Regions from separate parts of the Streptomyces sp. NPDC049627 genome, predicted to be linked through region 2. Evidence: riboswitches for the same ligand, from Rfam matches in the RefSeq annotation. Region 2 holds a riboswitch; the other holds the start of a gene.
What was found. Region 2 has a riboswitch for S-adenosylmethionine ahead of thrC (threonine synthase). Riboswitches for the same ligand answer to the same signal wherever they lie in the genome.

Region 1 (7,431 bases), on a different contig from region 2:
CACGCCTGCCACGGCCCTCTTCGTGCACGGCAGCTGGGTGCACCTGCTCGGCAACATGCTCTTCCTCTACGTCTTCGGCGTGATGACCGAGGAACGGATGGGCCGCGTCCAGTTCACGCTCTTCTACCTGGGCTGCGGCTACCTGGCCCTGCTGGGCTATGCGGCCGCCAACGACGACTCCGGCCAGTCCCTGGTCGGCGCGTCCGGGGCGATCTCGGCGGTCCTCGGCGCGTTCCTGTTCCTCTTCCCCGGGGCGCGCGTCACAAGCCTGCTTCCGTTCCTGCTCTTCCTGCCGCTGCGCTTCCCCGCCTGGGTCGTGCTGCCCTTTTGGGTGGCCCTGCAGTGGGTGGCGGCGGGGCGGGCGGACCAGGGGCCCGGGGTGGCGTATCTGGCGCACCTGGTGGGGTTCGCGGTGGGGTTCGGTTACGCGTGGGCCCGGTTCGGGCGTACGACTAGAGTGAAGGCCGCCCCTGCTCCGGCCTCCGAGGGAGAGAACCAGCCGTGATCACCGCGATCGTCCTCATCAAGACCAGCGTGGACCGGATTCCCGAGATCGCGGAGCGGATCGCTTCGCTGGAGACCGTCAGCGAGGTCTTCTCGGTCACCGGTACCTACGACCTGATCGCCATGGTGCGGGTGAAGCAGCACGAGGACCTCGCCGAGGTCATCCCGGGCCGTATCAGCAAGATCCCCGGCGTGGAGGCGACGGACACGCACGTGGCGTTCCGGACGTACTCGCAGCACGACCTGGAGGCGGCCTTCGCCATCGGGCTGGACAGCTAGCTACACCTTGAGGTCCAGGGCGGTGATGCTCTGGTCCGTGTTGACGTAGAGGCGGGTGCCGTGGAGCGCCGGGGGCACCATGGACTCGGAGGTGTCGACCGGCACCGACCAGCGGCGCTTGCCGTCCAGTCCGACGGCCTGGACGGCGCTCTCGGTCTGCACGTAGATCGTCTCGCCGGCGACGGCCAGTCCTGGGAGCCAGTCCGCGCCGCTGTCGTACGTCCATGTCTTGGCGCCGTCGGCCTTGATCGCCGTGACAGTGCCCCCGGTGTCGACCACCCCCAGCGAACCCGCCGCGACGCATCCCGCCGCCTCGCCCAGTTCCGCGCTGCTCCAGATCCTGTTGCCGTCCAGGTCGAACCCGTGCAGCCGCGACTCGGTGTCCGACGTGGTCACCAGGGTCCGCCCGCCGACCAGGGTGGGGCTGTTGACGTCGGCCCCGCCGGAGACGGACCAGCGCACGGTTCCGTCGGCGGCGTCCAGGGCCACCAGGCGGTCGCCGTACGTGCCCGCGTAGATCACGCCGCCGGACACCAGCGGGGTGGCGGTCACCCCGCCGGGGGTCGTTCTGCGCCACCGCACACCGCCGTCGGCGGAGTAGGCCCGGATCTCGCCAGCGTCCGTACTCCCCGCCCCCACGACCACGGCGTCACCGGCGAGGACCGGCACGGAGCCGTGCTCTCCGAGGTTCCTGCTCCACAGGAACCGACCCTTGAGGTCCACCGCGCAGAGCAGTGACCAGGGGGTTTCCTCGTCTCCGCCGTACGTGGTGCAGAAGACCGCGTCCGCGGTGACGACCGGCGTCGACGCCCCTCCCCCTTGGAGCCTGATCCGCCACAGTTCCTCACCCTCGGCGGAAACGGCACATACGGTGCCGCTGTCGACGGCCGTGTACAGCACACGTCCGTCCGCCGACACGCCCGCGCAGGGCCCGCCCGCCGCATCCAGCTGCCCGCTCTCGTACCGCCAGGCCACCGTCGGCGGAGGAGTCGAACTGGCCTTCACGGACGGCGACTTCGAGGCTTTGCCGCCGGAGGCCCCGTCGCCGGAGTCCCGTGTGAAGAGGAAGCCACCGACACCGGCTCCCGAGGCCAGCACGCCGCCCGCGGCGATCGCCAGGAGGCGGCGGCGTGACGGCCCGCGCCCGGTACCGCCGGGCTCGGTAGGAAGATCTGCCACCGAAGGCTCGCCGACCACCGTGGCCGGAGCGACGTACTCGACGCGGCTCCGCGCCCCCTCCCCGGAGTCCCGGCCGGGAAGCCACCGTTCGTCGCCCTCCGGACGGTCCGCGGTGAAGGCCAGCCAGCCCGGGCGGGTGCTGTCCCGCAGTGAGCGCCCGGTGTGGCCGGCGGCCTCGACCACGGCCCGCGGGGTGGGCCGTTCCTCCGGCTCGGCGTTCAGGCAGGACTCGACGAGCGGCAGCACCCGCTTCGGCACCCCGGTCAGATCGAAGTCCCCGGTCAGGATCCGCAGCAGGATCACCGAGTCCTGACCCTCACCGAAGGGAGCACGGCCGCCGGCGGCGTACGCGAGGACGGCGCCCAGCGAGAAGACGTCGCTGGCCGGGCCCACCTCGGCGCCGTTGCGGATCTGCTCCGGCGAGACGTAGCCGACCGAGCCGACGATGGTGCCGGTTCTGGTCAGCGAGGTCGCCTCCAGGGCCCGTACGATCCCGAAGTCGATCACGCGGGGGCCGTCGGCCGCGAGGAGGATGTTGGACGGCTTGAGGTCGCGGTGGACCATGCCCTTGCCGTGGATCGCGCCGAGGGCCTCGCCGAGCGCCGCCGCGAGGGTGAGGACCGCGTCCTCGGGGAGCGGGCCGTGGTCCAGCACCGCGTCCCGCAGGTTCGGCCCGTCGACGAACTCCGTTGCCATCCAGGGACGTTCGGCCTCGGTGTCGGCGTCGACGACACGCGCGGTGTACGTACCGGCGCCGCCGACCGTCCGTGCGGCCCGCACCTCCTGCCGGAAGCGGGCCCGGAACATACGGTCCTGGGCATGCTCGGGGCGCACCACCTTGACGGCGAGCCGGAGCCCCGACCGGGACTCGGCCAGATAGACCTCGCCCATGCCGCCCGCGCCGAGTCTGCCCTCCACCTGGTACGGGCCGATCCGGCGCGGATCCGACTGCCGCAGCACGTGCACGACTCCCCCATCGCTTGATCGCCGACCGGCGGACGGGGAGGATCGTACGACGTACTCCACGGTCACATGGTCAGACGGCGGGGACGCAACGGCCTTCCACGGTGCGGTAGTTCCACTTCGCACCGTCCCGTACGAGTTCGCGTACGGCCGTCACGAAACGCTCGACATGCTCGTCGGGCGTGCCCGCCCCGAAGCTGACCCGGATCGCGTTGAGGGACTTCTCGCCGGGCGCCGCCTCCGGAGCACCGCACTCGCCCTGCGTCTGCGGGTCGCTGCCCAGCAGGGTCCGGACCAGCGGGTGGGCGCAGAACAGGCCGTCGCGCACGCCGATGCCGTACTCGGCGGAGAGCGCGGCGGCGAAGTGGGAGCTGTTCCAGCCGTCGACGACGAAGGAGATGACGCCGACGCGCGGGGCGTCGTCGCCGAAGAGGGAGAGGATCCGGACCTCGGGGACCTCGGCGAGCCCGGCCCGCACCTTCTCGATCAGGCCCTGCTCGCGGGCGACGAGGTTGTCGAAGCCCGCCTCGGTGAGGGCCTTGCAGGCGGAGGCGATGGAGTAGGCGCCGATGACGTTCGGGGAGCCGGCCTCGTGGCGGGCGGCGCTCTGGTGCCACTCCACGTCCACTCCCCCGTCCTCGCGCCGGGCGACCTTGCGGCTGGCGCCGCCGCCCGCGAGGTACGGCTCGGCCGTCTGCAGCCAGTCGGCGCGGCCGGCCAGGACACCCGAGCCGAAGGGGGCGTACAGCTTGTGGCCGGAGAAGGCGACCCAGTCGACGTCGAGGTCACGGACGCTCACCGGGTGGTGCGGGGCCAGCTGGGCGGCGTCCAGGACGATCCGGGCGCCGTGCGCGTGCGCGGCCGCCGCGAGCTCGCGCACCGGCCACAGCTCGCCGGTGACGTTCGAGGCGCCGGTGACGCAGACCAGGGCCGGGCCATGGGGGTCGCGGTCGGCGAGGGCGCGCTCCAGGGTCTCGACGGCCTGGCGCGGGGTGCGGGGGGCGTTGAGGTAGGTGACGCGGGCGTCGCGCCAGGGCAGCAGGGAGGCGTGGTGCTCGGTCTCGAAGACGAAGACCTGGCAGTCGGCCGGGAGGGCGGCGGCGAGGAGGTTGAGCGAGTCCGTGGTGGAGCGGGTGAAGACCACCTGGTCGGTGTCCCGGCAGTCGAGGAACTCGGCGACCGTCCTGCGGGCGTTCTCGAACAGGTCGGTGGAGAGCTGCGAGAGGTAGCCGGCGCCGCGGTGAACGCTGCCGTAGTACGGCGCGTAGGCGGCGACGTCGTCCCAGACGCGCTTGAGGGCGGGCGCGCTGGCGGCGTAGTCGAGCGCGGCGTAGGTGACCTCGCCGCCGGTGACGAGCGGGACGGTGACGTCACTGCCCAGAACGGGCAGAGGGGTGCAAACGGTCTGGTCGGCGGCAGCGGTGAAGACAGACATGGGGAACTCCCGTGAAGCGCATGCGAGTTGAGGGCACGCGGAGAAGAGAAAAAGGGTGCGCGGAGGCGGGGCTCAGCAGCCCTATCGCATTCGCTTGCTCACGGAAGACTCCCTCGAACGACCAGGACCCCTGGTTTCGAGAGGGGCCCGCGCTTGCCGTAGACCTCGCTGCCTACGGCCTGGTCTTCACCCGGGGCACCCCGCCACGGACGGAGGGTTGCCGGACAGTCGGCCGGGGCCTCATGACTGTCACTCATGACCTGGACAGGAACGTACGCGAAGTGATCGCGGTCCCGCAACTCGTGTCCGAATTACGGGACCGCCCTCCCGCAGCTATGCGTTGCTGGCCGCCACCCAGCGGTCGAGGGTCCGCTTGGCCGCCCCCGAGTCGATCGACTCCGCCGCCTTCGCCATCCCGGCCCGGATCTGCTCGGTGAGGGGGGCGTCCGTCGGGTTCAAAGCCACCAGTGCGGCGGCCGAGTTGAGCAGTACGGCGTCCCGGACGGGGCCCGTCTCGCCGTTCAGCAGGCGCAGCGCCACGTCGGCGTTGTACGACGCGTCCGCGCCCCGCAGCGCCTCCACCGGCACCAGGTCGATGCCGACGTCGCGCGGGTCGAAGGTCTCCTCGGTCACCTTGCCGTCGCGCACCACCCACACCCGGGACGTGGAGGTCGTGGTGAGCTCGTCGAGGCCGTCGTCGCCGCGGAACACCAGGGAGGAGTTGCCGCGCTCGGCGAAGACGCCCGCGACGATCGGCGCCATGCGCGGGTCGGCCACGCCGACCGCCTGGGCCTTCACCTTCGCCGGGTTGGTCAGCGGACCGAGGACGTTGAAGGTGGTCCGGATGCCCAACTGACCCCGCGCAGCCGCCACATGGCGCAGTGACGGGTGGAACTTCACCGCGAAGCAGAAGGTGATCCCGGCCTCCTCCGCGACCTCGGCCACCCGCTGCGGCGTCAGCTCCAGGTTGACGCCGAGCTTCTCCAGCACATCCGAGGCGCCCGATGCCGAGGACGCCGCCCGGTTCCCGTGCTTGACGACCTTGGCGCCCGTGCCGGCGATGACGATCGACGACATCGTGGAGATGTTCACCGTCTTCGCGCCGTCGCCGCCCGTGCCGACGATGTCGACGGTCGGGCCCGACACCTCGATCACGTTCGCGTGCTCGTACATCGTCCGGACGAGACCCGCGATCTCCTCGACGGTCTCTCCCTTGGCCCGCAGCGCCACCACGAACCCGGCGATCTGCGCGTCCGTCGCCTCGCCGCGCATGATGAGGTCCATCGCCCACGCCGTGTCGTCGGCGCTCAGGTCCCGGCCGTCCAGCAGGCCGTTCAGCAGCAGGGGCCAGGAACGGCCCGCCGCGGTGTCGCCTCCAGCGGGGGTCACAGCGCTCATAAGCCGCTCCAGGGTCAGGCGTCCCGCACTACGGGACGAGAATCTCAACGAGGTCCACCCTATCCAGCCACGGGGCATGGCGAAGGGCCCCGTCCGAACACCGGACGGGGCCCTTCTGCCGTGGCGTGGCGCAGCGAAGCGATCAGTGGTGGCCGTGGCCGCTCGTGATCTCCTTGTACTCCTCGACGGTCGGCTTGGGGACCTGGCCGTCCTCACCGAAGTACGCCTTGCTGAGCTTGGCGCGCAGCTTCTGGGAGCCCTTCACCTTGCGCTCGACGCCGTTCTCGTCGACCGTCGGGCCGATCTCGAGCGGCTTGTACTGCTCGTGCGCGGTGAGGGTGTGCAGCGCGTCCTGGCTGAGGGGCTCGTGCACCTCGATGAACTCACCGTGCGGCAGGCGCTTGATGATGCCCGACTCGCGGCCGTGCAGCACCTTGTCCTTGTCCCGGCGCTGCAGGCCGAGGCAGATCCGCCTGGTGATGATGAACGCGAGGACCGGTCCGGCGAAGAACCCGATCCGGACGAACCAGGTGACCGCGTTGATCGACAGGTGGAAGTGGGTGGCCCACAGGTCGTTGCCACCACCGACCAGGCCGATCATGTACACGGTGATCCAGGCGACACCGAAGCCGGTACGCGTCGGAGCGTTGCGCGGACGGTCCAGGATGTGGTGCTCGCGCTTGTCCCCGGTGACCCAGGACTCGATGAACGGGTACAGCGCGATCGCCGCGAGGACCACACCGAAGAGCACCAGCGGGATGAACACACCCAGGACCAGCGTGTGACCCCAGAGGTTGATCTCCCAGCCCGGCATGTAGCGGACCAGACCCTCGGCGAAGCCCATGTACCAGTCGGGCTGGGCGCCGGTGGACACCTGGTCCGGACGGTAGGGGCCCATCGCCCAGATCGGGTTGATCTGCGCGACCGCCGCGATGGCCGCGATGACACCGAAGACCAGGAAGAAGAAGCCTCCGGCCTTGGCCATGTAGACCGGCAGCAGCGGCATGCCGACGACGTTCTTGTTGTTCTTGCCGGGGCCCGCGAACTGCGTGTGCTTGTGGTAGAAGACCAGGATCAGGTGGCCGACCACCAGGCCGAGCATGATGCCCGGCAGCAGCAGGATGTGGATCGAGTAGAAGCGGGCCACGAAGTCGACGCCCGGGAACTCGCCGCCGAAGAGGAAGAACGAGATGTACGTGCCGACGATCGGCATGGACAGGATCGCGCCCTCGGTGAAGCGCACACCCGTACCGGAGAGCAGGTCGTCCGGGAGCGAGTAGCCGGTGAAACCGGTGAACATGCCCAGGACGAACAGCAGGAAGCCGAACAGCCAGTTGATCTCACGCGGCTTGCGGAACGCGCCGGTGAAGAACACGCGCATCATGTGCACGAACATGCCGGCGAGGAAGATCAGCGCCGCCCAGTGGTGGATCTGCCGGATGAGCAGACCGCCGCGCACGTCGAAGGAGATGTGCAGGGTCGAGCTGAACGCCTCACTCATCAGCTGTCCCTGCAGCGGGACGTAACTGCCGTGGTACTCCACCTCGTTCATCGACGGGTGGAAGAACAGCGTCAGGTACACACCCGTGAGGATGATGATGATGAAGCTGTAGAGGCAGACCTCACCCAGCATGAACGACCAGTGGTCGGGGAAGATCTTGCGCATGTTGGCC
Region 2 (7,431 bases):
GAGTGCTAACGCAATGATTAGCACTCGCCCCCTGCGAGTGCAAGCGGCTCTCGGGGATCGGGCGGGGTCGTCAGCCTCCCGCGAACAGGCCCGGAGCAGGTCCCGAACGGATCCCGAACGGCCGCCGGCCCCGGGCATGGCGAAGGGCCCGCACCCCGGGAGGTGCGAGCCCTTCGAAGAAGAACGTCGCTGAGTTGAGTCGACGCGTGCTTCAGCTGGTCGCCAGACGGACCATGTCCGCCTGCGGCCCCTTCTGGCCCTGCGAGATCTCAAAATCGACCCGCTGACCTTCCTCCAGGGTGCGGTAGCCGTCCATCTGGATCGCGCTGTAGTGGACGAAAACATCCGCACCACCGTCGACCGCGATGAAGCCGTACCCCTTCTCCGCGTTGAACCACTTGACGGTGCCCTGAGCCATGCCTAACTCCCCTATTACTGGCCCTTGCACAGATCCACACTTCGCGGATCCGGGTCAGACCTCACCCCCCATCGGTCGGGGGCGTGCGCCGGAACGCGTCGACCGCGGCTGAATGTATCTGCCCAACTGCCGTCTGCAACAGGTCAATCGGACGAGAAATCCGGGCACGACCGGTCGGGAATGTGGGGACAATTCCCCTGACTTCAGGTCAAGTCGGACCCGGCAAAGGGAACAAAAGCCGCAAAAAACCCGCACACTTTGGCTACTTCTTGTCGGGCATACGGCAGAAATGAAGGGCTGCCGACCTGCGGATCGGCGGCACGTTCCCCAACTGTACCTCGCTCAACCACACAGAATTGCCCCCTCCGCTTCTCTCACGGAGGGGGCAATTCGATGAACTCTCAGTAACTCGTGTTACCGATGGTAATGATCGGTCATTCGGTCAGCCGCCGGCGACGGCCGGAATGATGGAGACACCGGCACCGTCAGGCGTCGCCGTCTCCAGCCCCTGCTCGAAACGGACGTCGTCGTCATTGACGTACACGTTGACGAACCGACGCAGCTTGCCCTGGTCGTCGAGAACGCGGGCCGCGATACCCGTGTGGTTCTTCTCCAGGTCGGCGATGACCTCGGCGAGGGTCGCGCCCTCGGCGGCGACCTCGGCCTGGCCACCCGTGTAGGTGCGCAGGATGGTGGGGATGCGGACGTTGACGCTCACGATGGAACCTCCGGTCAGGTGAACAGGCCTAAGGGGCGCGGGGCTGTGTTCAATTTGTGGCTTCGCCGCGTGGGCGCGACCAGCCCCCACCGGCCCGCAGACGAACGACTATGCGAGTCCGGCCTCGCGGAACGAGTCCAGGTTGGGACGAATGGTCGCAGTAAGCCCCGTACCGGCCACCGCGTCCAGCGTCTTGAGCCCATCGCCGGTGTTCAGCACAACCGTCGTCTTCGTCGGGTCGAGCACACCGTTCTCGATCAGCTTGCGCGTCACACCCACGGTCACCCCACCGGCGGTCTCCGCGAAGATGCCCTCGGTCCTGGCGAGAACCTTGATCGCGTCGACGACCTGCTCGTCCGTCACGTCCTCCACGAACCCGCCCGTACGGCGCGCGATGTCCAGGACGTACGGCCCGTCGGCCGGGTTGCCGATGGCCAGCGACTTGGCGATGGTGTTCGGCTTCTGCGGGCGGACCACGTCGTGGCCGGCCTTGAAGGCGGTGGACACCGGCGAGCAGCCCTCGGCCTGCGCGCCGAAGATCTTGTACGGCTTGTCCTCGACGAGCCCGAGCTTGATCAGCTCCTGCAGACCCTTGTCGATCTTCGTGAGCTGGGAGCCGGAGGCGATCGGGACGACCAGCTGGTCGGGGAGCTGCCAGCCGAGCTGCTCGCAGATCTCGTACGCCAGGGTCTTGGAGCCCTCGGCGTAGTACGGCCGCAGATTGACGTTGACGAAGCCCCAGCCCTCGCCGGCCGGGTCGCCGATCAGCTCGGAGCAGAAGCGGTTCACGTCGTCGTAGTTGCCCTCGATGCCGACGAGCTCGCCGCCGTACACCGCGGCCATGACGACCTTGCCCTGCTCCAGGTCGTGCGGGATGAACACGCAGGACCGGAAGCCGGCGCGGGCCGCCGCGGCACCCACCGCGCCGGCGAGGTTGCCGGTCGAGGAGCACGAGAGGGTCGTGAAGCCGAAGGCGCGCGCCGCCTCCAGCGCCTGGGCCACCACCCGGTCCTTGAAGGAGTGCGTCGGGTTACCGGAGTCGTCCTTCACATACAAACCGCCGGTGACGCCGAGCTCGCGCGCGAGGTTGTCGGCCTTGACGAGCTTGGTCCAGCCGGGGTTGAGGTTCGGCTTGTCGGCCACGTCGGCGGGGACGGGCAGCAGGGGGGCGTAACGCCAGATGTTCGCGGGTCCCGCCTCGATCTGCTTGCGGAGCTCCTCGGTGTCGTAGGCCGAGAAGTCGTACGCGATCTCCAGCGGGCCGAAACACTCCTCGCACGCGAAGACCGGGCCGAGCGGGACGCGGTGACCGCACTCGCGGCAGGACAGCGCCGCGGCGGGACCGAGGTCTACGGTGGAATCGGTGGTGCTTGCAACAGTCTGCACAGCCATGTGAGGCGAGGCCCTTTCTCCTCATCTTCCTCACGACGCATCTCGCCGTGAGACGGATTTGGCACCTTCCCTAGCCGGGAGCCTCGCGGAGCCGATCGACGGTGATGCGGCGATCGCTACGAGAGCCGACTGGAGGGTTGCCGGGGCTTCATCGGGCCGTTTCCCTCTGCCCCTCTGGATGAGCTGTATGTGGTTGTTAACAACGGTTGACCCCGGACATGCGATGGTCATCCGCGTTGTTCAAGACTGTAACCGAAGGCCAGGACAGTTGAGATAGTCGTCCGAACCGCGAGATGGATCACACGGTTAGCAGATGTGATCACGAACAGTGAGGAGCCACAGACTGTGCTGGAAGAAGTCGAGCGCTGGCTGAGCACCCGCTCCTGGTCCGTGACCGATCGCCCGCTGCACCAGATCCTGGCCGCCAAGCAGCGTACGGGTCAGTCGGTCTCCGTCGTCCTGCCCGCGCTCAACGAGGAGGAGACGGTCGGCGACATCGTCGCGGTCATCCGTCACGACCTCATGCAGCAGGTTCCGCTGGTCGACGAGATCGTCGTCGTCGACTCGGGGTCCACCGACCGCACCTCCGAGGTGGCCGCCGCCGCGGGCGCGACCGTGGTGCACCGGGACGAGATCCTCCCGCGCATCCCGGCCGTGCCCGGCAAAGGCGAGGTCCTGTGGCGCTCCCTGCTCGCCACGACCGGGGACATCGTCTGTTTCATCGACGCCGACCTGAAGGAGTTCTCCTCCGACTTCGTCTCCGGCATCGTCGGCCCGCTGCTCACCGACCCCGACGTGGACCTGGTCAAGGGCATGTACGACCGTCCGCTCGGCGGGGCGGCCGGCCAGGGCGGCCGGGTGACGGAGCTCATGGCCCGCCCGCTGCTGAACATGCACTGGCCGCAGCTGGCCGGTTTCGTGCAGCCGCTCGGCGGCGAGTACGCGGCCCGCCGCTCCCTGCTGGAACAGCTCCCGTTCCCCGTCGGGTACGGCGTCGAGCTGGGCATGCTGGTCGACGCCCTGCACCTGGTGGGCCTGGACGCCCTGGCCCAGGTGGACGTGGGCGTCCGCAAACACCGCCACCAGGACGGGCAGGCCCTCGGCCGGATGTCCGCCGCGATCTACCGCACGGCCCAGCTGCGACTGGCTCGCGGGCATCTGATCCGGCCCTCCCTCACCCAGTTCGAGCGGGGCGAGGACGGGTTCGAGCCGCGCACGTACTCCGTGGACACGGAGGAACGGCCGCCGATGGTGGAGATCGCGGAGTACGCGACGCGGAAGGTCGCGTGACGTCCCGGTACGGGCTGTATTCCGGTCATGATCCGGCCGTATGCGGAACCCGCCACTGAGCGGAACCGCACGTTTGAGCGTTTCGGGGCCGGGCTAGGTTGAGGCGTATGGCTACCACGCAGGATGCGCAGGGTGCTGCCAAGGTGCTGGTCGCGTCGAACCGAGGCCCGGTCTCGTACGAAGTGCGCGACGACGGCTCGCTGCACTCCAGAAGAGGAGGCGGCGGAGTCGTCTCCGGGCTGTCGGCGATCGGGCCGGACGCCGGCGCCCTATGGGTGTGCTCGGCACTGTCCGACGGTGACCGCGAGGCGGTGCGGCGCGGGGTCGGCGAGGACGGCGTGCTGATGCTGGACATCCCGGCCGACGTGCACGCCGACGCCTACAACGGCATCGCCAACTCGGTCCTCTGGTTCGTCCACCACATGCTCTACCAGACGCCGCTGGAGCCGGTCTTCGACGCGGAGTTCCGGCGCCAGTGGGCGTCGTACGAGACGTACAACCGCGCCTTCGCCGAGGCGCTGGCCGGGCAGGCGGCGCCGGGGGCGGCGGTGCTGGTGCAGGACTATCACCTGTGCCTGGTGCCGGGGATGCTGCGGGAACTCCGCCCCGACCTGCGGATCGGCCACTTCTCGCACACGCCGTGGGCGCCGGCGGAGTACTTCCGGATGCTGCCCGACGACATCCGGGCGCAACTGGTGTGGGGCATGCTGGGCGCCGACCGGCTGGGGTTCCTGACCTGGCGGTGGGCGTTCGGCTTCATGGCCTGTGCGAACGAGATCGATGGCGAGCGGATCTTCGTGTACTCCCCCGTGCCGAGCCGGCCGCAGCACATCGAGCACACCCCGACCGGCGGGCCGCCCCTGAGCACCACCTGGATCGGGGTGCACGGGCTGGGTGCCGACGCCGAGTTCCTGCGCGACCGCTCCCGCCGCCCGGACGTCGAGGAGCGGATGGTGGCGCTGCGGCGGGAGATCGGCGAGGCGCCGGACGGGAGTGCCCGCAAGACGATCGTGCGGGTGGACCGGACCGAGCTGTCCAAGAACATCGTGCGCGGCCTGCTGGCCTACCGGCAGCTGCTCGACGACCACCCCGAGTGGCGCGAGCGGGTGGTGCATGTGGCCTTCGCGTACCCGTCACGGCAGGACCTGGCGGTCTACCGCGACTACACGGCAGAAGTGCAGCGCCTGGCGGAGGAGATCAACTCGCAGTACGGGACGCCGGGCTGGACACCCGTCGTCCTCCACGTCAAGGACGATTTCGCGCGCTCCCTGGCCGCGTACCGGCTGGCGGACGTGGCCCTGGTGAACCCCGTCCGGGACGGCATGAACCTCGTCGCGAAGGAGGTGCCGGTCGTCTCCGACCAGGGGTGCGCGCTGGTGCTGTCGCGGGAGGCCGGGGCCTTCGCGGAGCTGGGTGAGGACGCGATCACCGTGAACCCGTACGACGTGATGGACACGGCGCGGGCCCTGCACGAGGCGTTGTCGATGCGGCCGGAGGAACGGGCGGAGCGGTCGAAGCGGCTGGCCGCGGCCGCGACCGCGCTGCCGCCGGCCCAGTGGTTCCTGGACCAGCTGCACGCGCTGGACGAGGACCCCGATCAGTCCGAGTGAGCGGCGATCGTCCGCAACAGCCGTACGACCCCCTCCGGGCCGTCGACCACGAGATCCGCCTGCTCGGACAGCTCGGTGACCTCCTCGCTGCCGCTGCAGACCAGGAGGCCGGGGGTGCCGTCGGAGCGGAGTTCGCCGACGGCGGCGTAGGCGGGGAGGTCGCCGAGGTCGTCGCCGGCGTAGAGGACGGACTCGGCGCCGAGTTCGCGGACGTATTCGCTCAGCGCCACGCCCTTGTCCATGCCGGGTGGGCGGAGTTCGAGGACCATGCGGCCCGGTTCGACGATGAGGCCGTTGCGGGTGGCGAGGTCGGTGAGCGGGGCGCGGAGGGTGTCGAAGGTGCCCTGCGGATCGGCCGCGCGGCGCGTGTGCACGGCGACGGCATGGCCCTTGTCCTCGATCCAGGTGCCCTGCGTGATGCTCGCGAGCAGCCCCGGCAGTTCGGCGCGGACGGCCGCGACGCCGGGGTGCGGGTCGGGTGCGGAGACCTCGCCGCTGACGGCGTCCCAGCGCTCGGCGCCGTAGTGCCCGAGCACGACGAGATGCTCCAGCCCCGGTACGCCCGCGAATCCGCCGTACCGTACGGCCACGTCGGCCGGCCGCCCGGTGATCACCGCCACGGCGGCCACCTTCGGGGCGAGCGCGGCCAGCGCCGGCAGCGCGTCGGGGTGGGCCCGGGCCTGCTCGGGGTCCGGCACGATCGGTGCGAGGGTTCCGTCGAAGTCGAGCGCGACCAGCGCCCGGGCGGGCCGCGCGAGGATGGCGGCCAGTCCGTCGCGGCCGGGCCGGGTGGCGGGGGTCGGCAGGGGGTCCATGGAGTCGGTCGAGTCCGAGTCGGTCAGATCCTTGTGACTGCCCATACGCCGACCCTATCCATCCCCATTCCCATCCCGAAGGGGCTCCGCCCCCTGGACCCCCGCTCCTCAAACGCCGGAGGGGCTGACTCACCAGCCCGTCCGGCGTTTGAGGACGAGGCCCCTTCAGGGCCGAAGCGGGGGTCTGGGGGCGCAGCCCCCAGGGATGGGACGGGTAGGGGCGGCGGGGGCGAGGAAATGCTCGGCCCGTAGCCGGTCGTCAGCGCTCCGACCGTCGTGCCTCCCGTACCCGCCGCAACCGGTTCACCGTCACCGGGTCGTGGGCCAGCGCCCGCGGATCGTCCAGCAGGGCGTTCAGGAGCTGGTAGTAGCGGACGGGGGCCAGCCCCAGTTCCTCACGTATCGCTCGCTCCTTCGCACCGGGCCCCGCAAAACCCCGGCGTTCCAGGGCAAGGACGGCTCGCTCGCGCTCGGCGAGGCCGGACGGGTGCTGGTCGTGGTCCATGAGTCGAACCGTAACCCCGGCCACCGACACTACTCGGCGCTCTCCACCCGCGTAGCCGTCGACTGCAGCTCCCCCAGGATCACCGACGGACTGCCCCCGGCCGCGACCGTCCTGCCGATCCGCTTCTTGATGTCCGCGCTGACCGCAGCCCAGGAGGTCCGGCCGACCGGGTAGAGCTCGGAGCCCGGCAGCTCCTCCAGGAAGGGCTTGAGGTCGGCGTCCTCCTTGGCCGCGGTCATCACCTCGGACGCGGAGGTCGTGACGGGAAGCAGGTCGTACTCCCGGGAGAAGTCCAGGACGTTCTCCTTGTCGTAGACGAAGTCGAGGAACTCGCCCACCTGCTCGGCATGCTCGTTCTGCTTGAAGGCCATCATCCAGTCGGCCACACCCATGGACACCTTGGTGGGCCCCTGCAGCCCGGGCATCGGCACCATGCCGAACTTCACGCCCTTCTGCTGCGCGATCCGCATCAGGGAGGGATGCCCGTTGAGCATGCCGACGTCCCCGGCCGCGAAGGCGGAGAACGCGTCGGCCCGGTTGAGCTCACCCGGCGCCACCGGCCCGGTGAGCCGCTTGCCGACCAGGTTGTCCTTGAGCCAGCTGAAGGTGGCGACATTGTCCGTGGAGTCGATGCTGTACGTGCCGAGGTCGGCGTCGGTGTAGCCGCCCCCGCCGCTGAGCAG

Region 1: linked by a shared signal. The riboswitch ahead of ACIBU0_RS24355 (aminotransferase class V-fold PLP-dependent enzyme) and the one ahead of thrC (threonine synthase) in region 2 are both predicted to bind S-adenosylmethionine.

The regions. Positions count from the first base shown of each region.
Region 1 is NZ_JBITLW010000008.1:494,745-502,175, forward strand. It holds gene ACIBU0_RS24340 (rhomboid family intramembrane serine protease) at 1-505, shown strand, start outside; gene ACIBU0_RS24345 (Lrp/AsnC family transcriptional regulator) at 502-783, shown strand; gene ACIBU0_RS24350 (PQQ-binding-like beta-propeller repeat protein) at 784-2,922, opposite strand; gene ACIBU0_RS24355 (aminotransferase class V-fold PLP-dependent enzyme) at 2,999-4,360, opposite strand; SAM riboswitch class IV at 4,505-4,621, opposite strand; gene trpD (anthranilate phosphoribosyltransferase) at 4,694-5,758, opposite strand; gene ACIBU0_RS24365 (cytochrome bc complex cytochrome b subunit) at 5,901-7,431, opposite strand, start outside.
Region 2 is NZ_JBITLW010000006.1:146,130-153,560, reverse strand. It holds gene ACIBU0_RS17780 (cold-shock protein) at 212-418, opposite strand; gene ACIBU0_RS17775 (MoaD/ThiS family protein) at 861-1,136, opposite strand; gene thrC (threonine synthase) at 1,245-2,528, opposite strand; SAM riboswitch class I at 2,547-2,713, opposite strand; gene ACIBU0_RS17765 (glucosyl-3-phosphoglycerate synthase) at 2,874-3,818, shown strand; gene ACIBU0_RS17760 (trehalose-6-phosphate synthase) at 3,926-5,428, shown strand; gene otsB (trehalose-phosphatase) at 5,416-6,288, opposite strand; gene ACIBU0_RS17750 (DUF3263 domain-containing protein) at 6,503-6,748, opposite strand; gene ACIBU0_RS17745 (ABC transporter substrate-binding protein) at 6,778-7,431, opposite strand, start outside.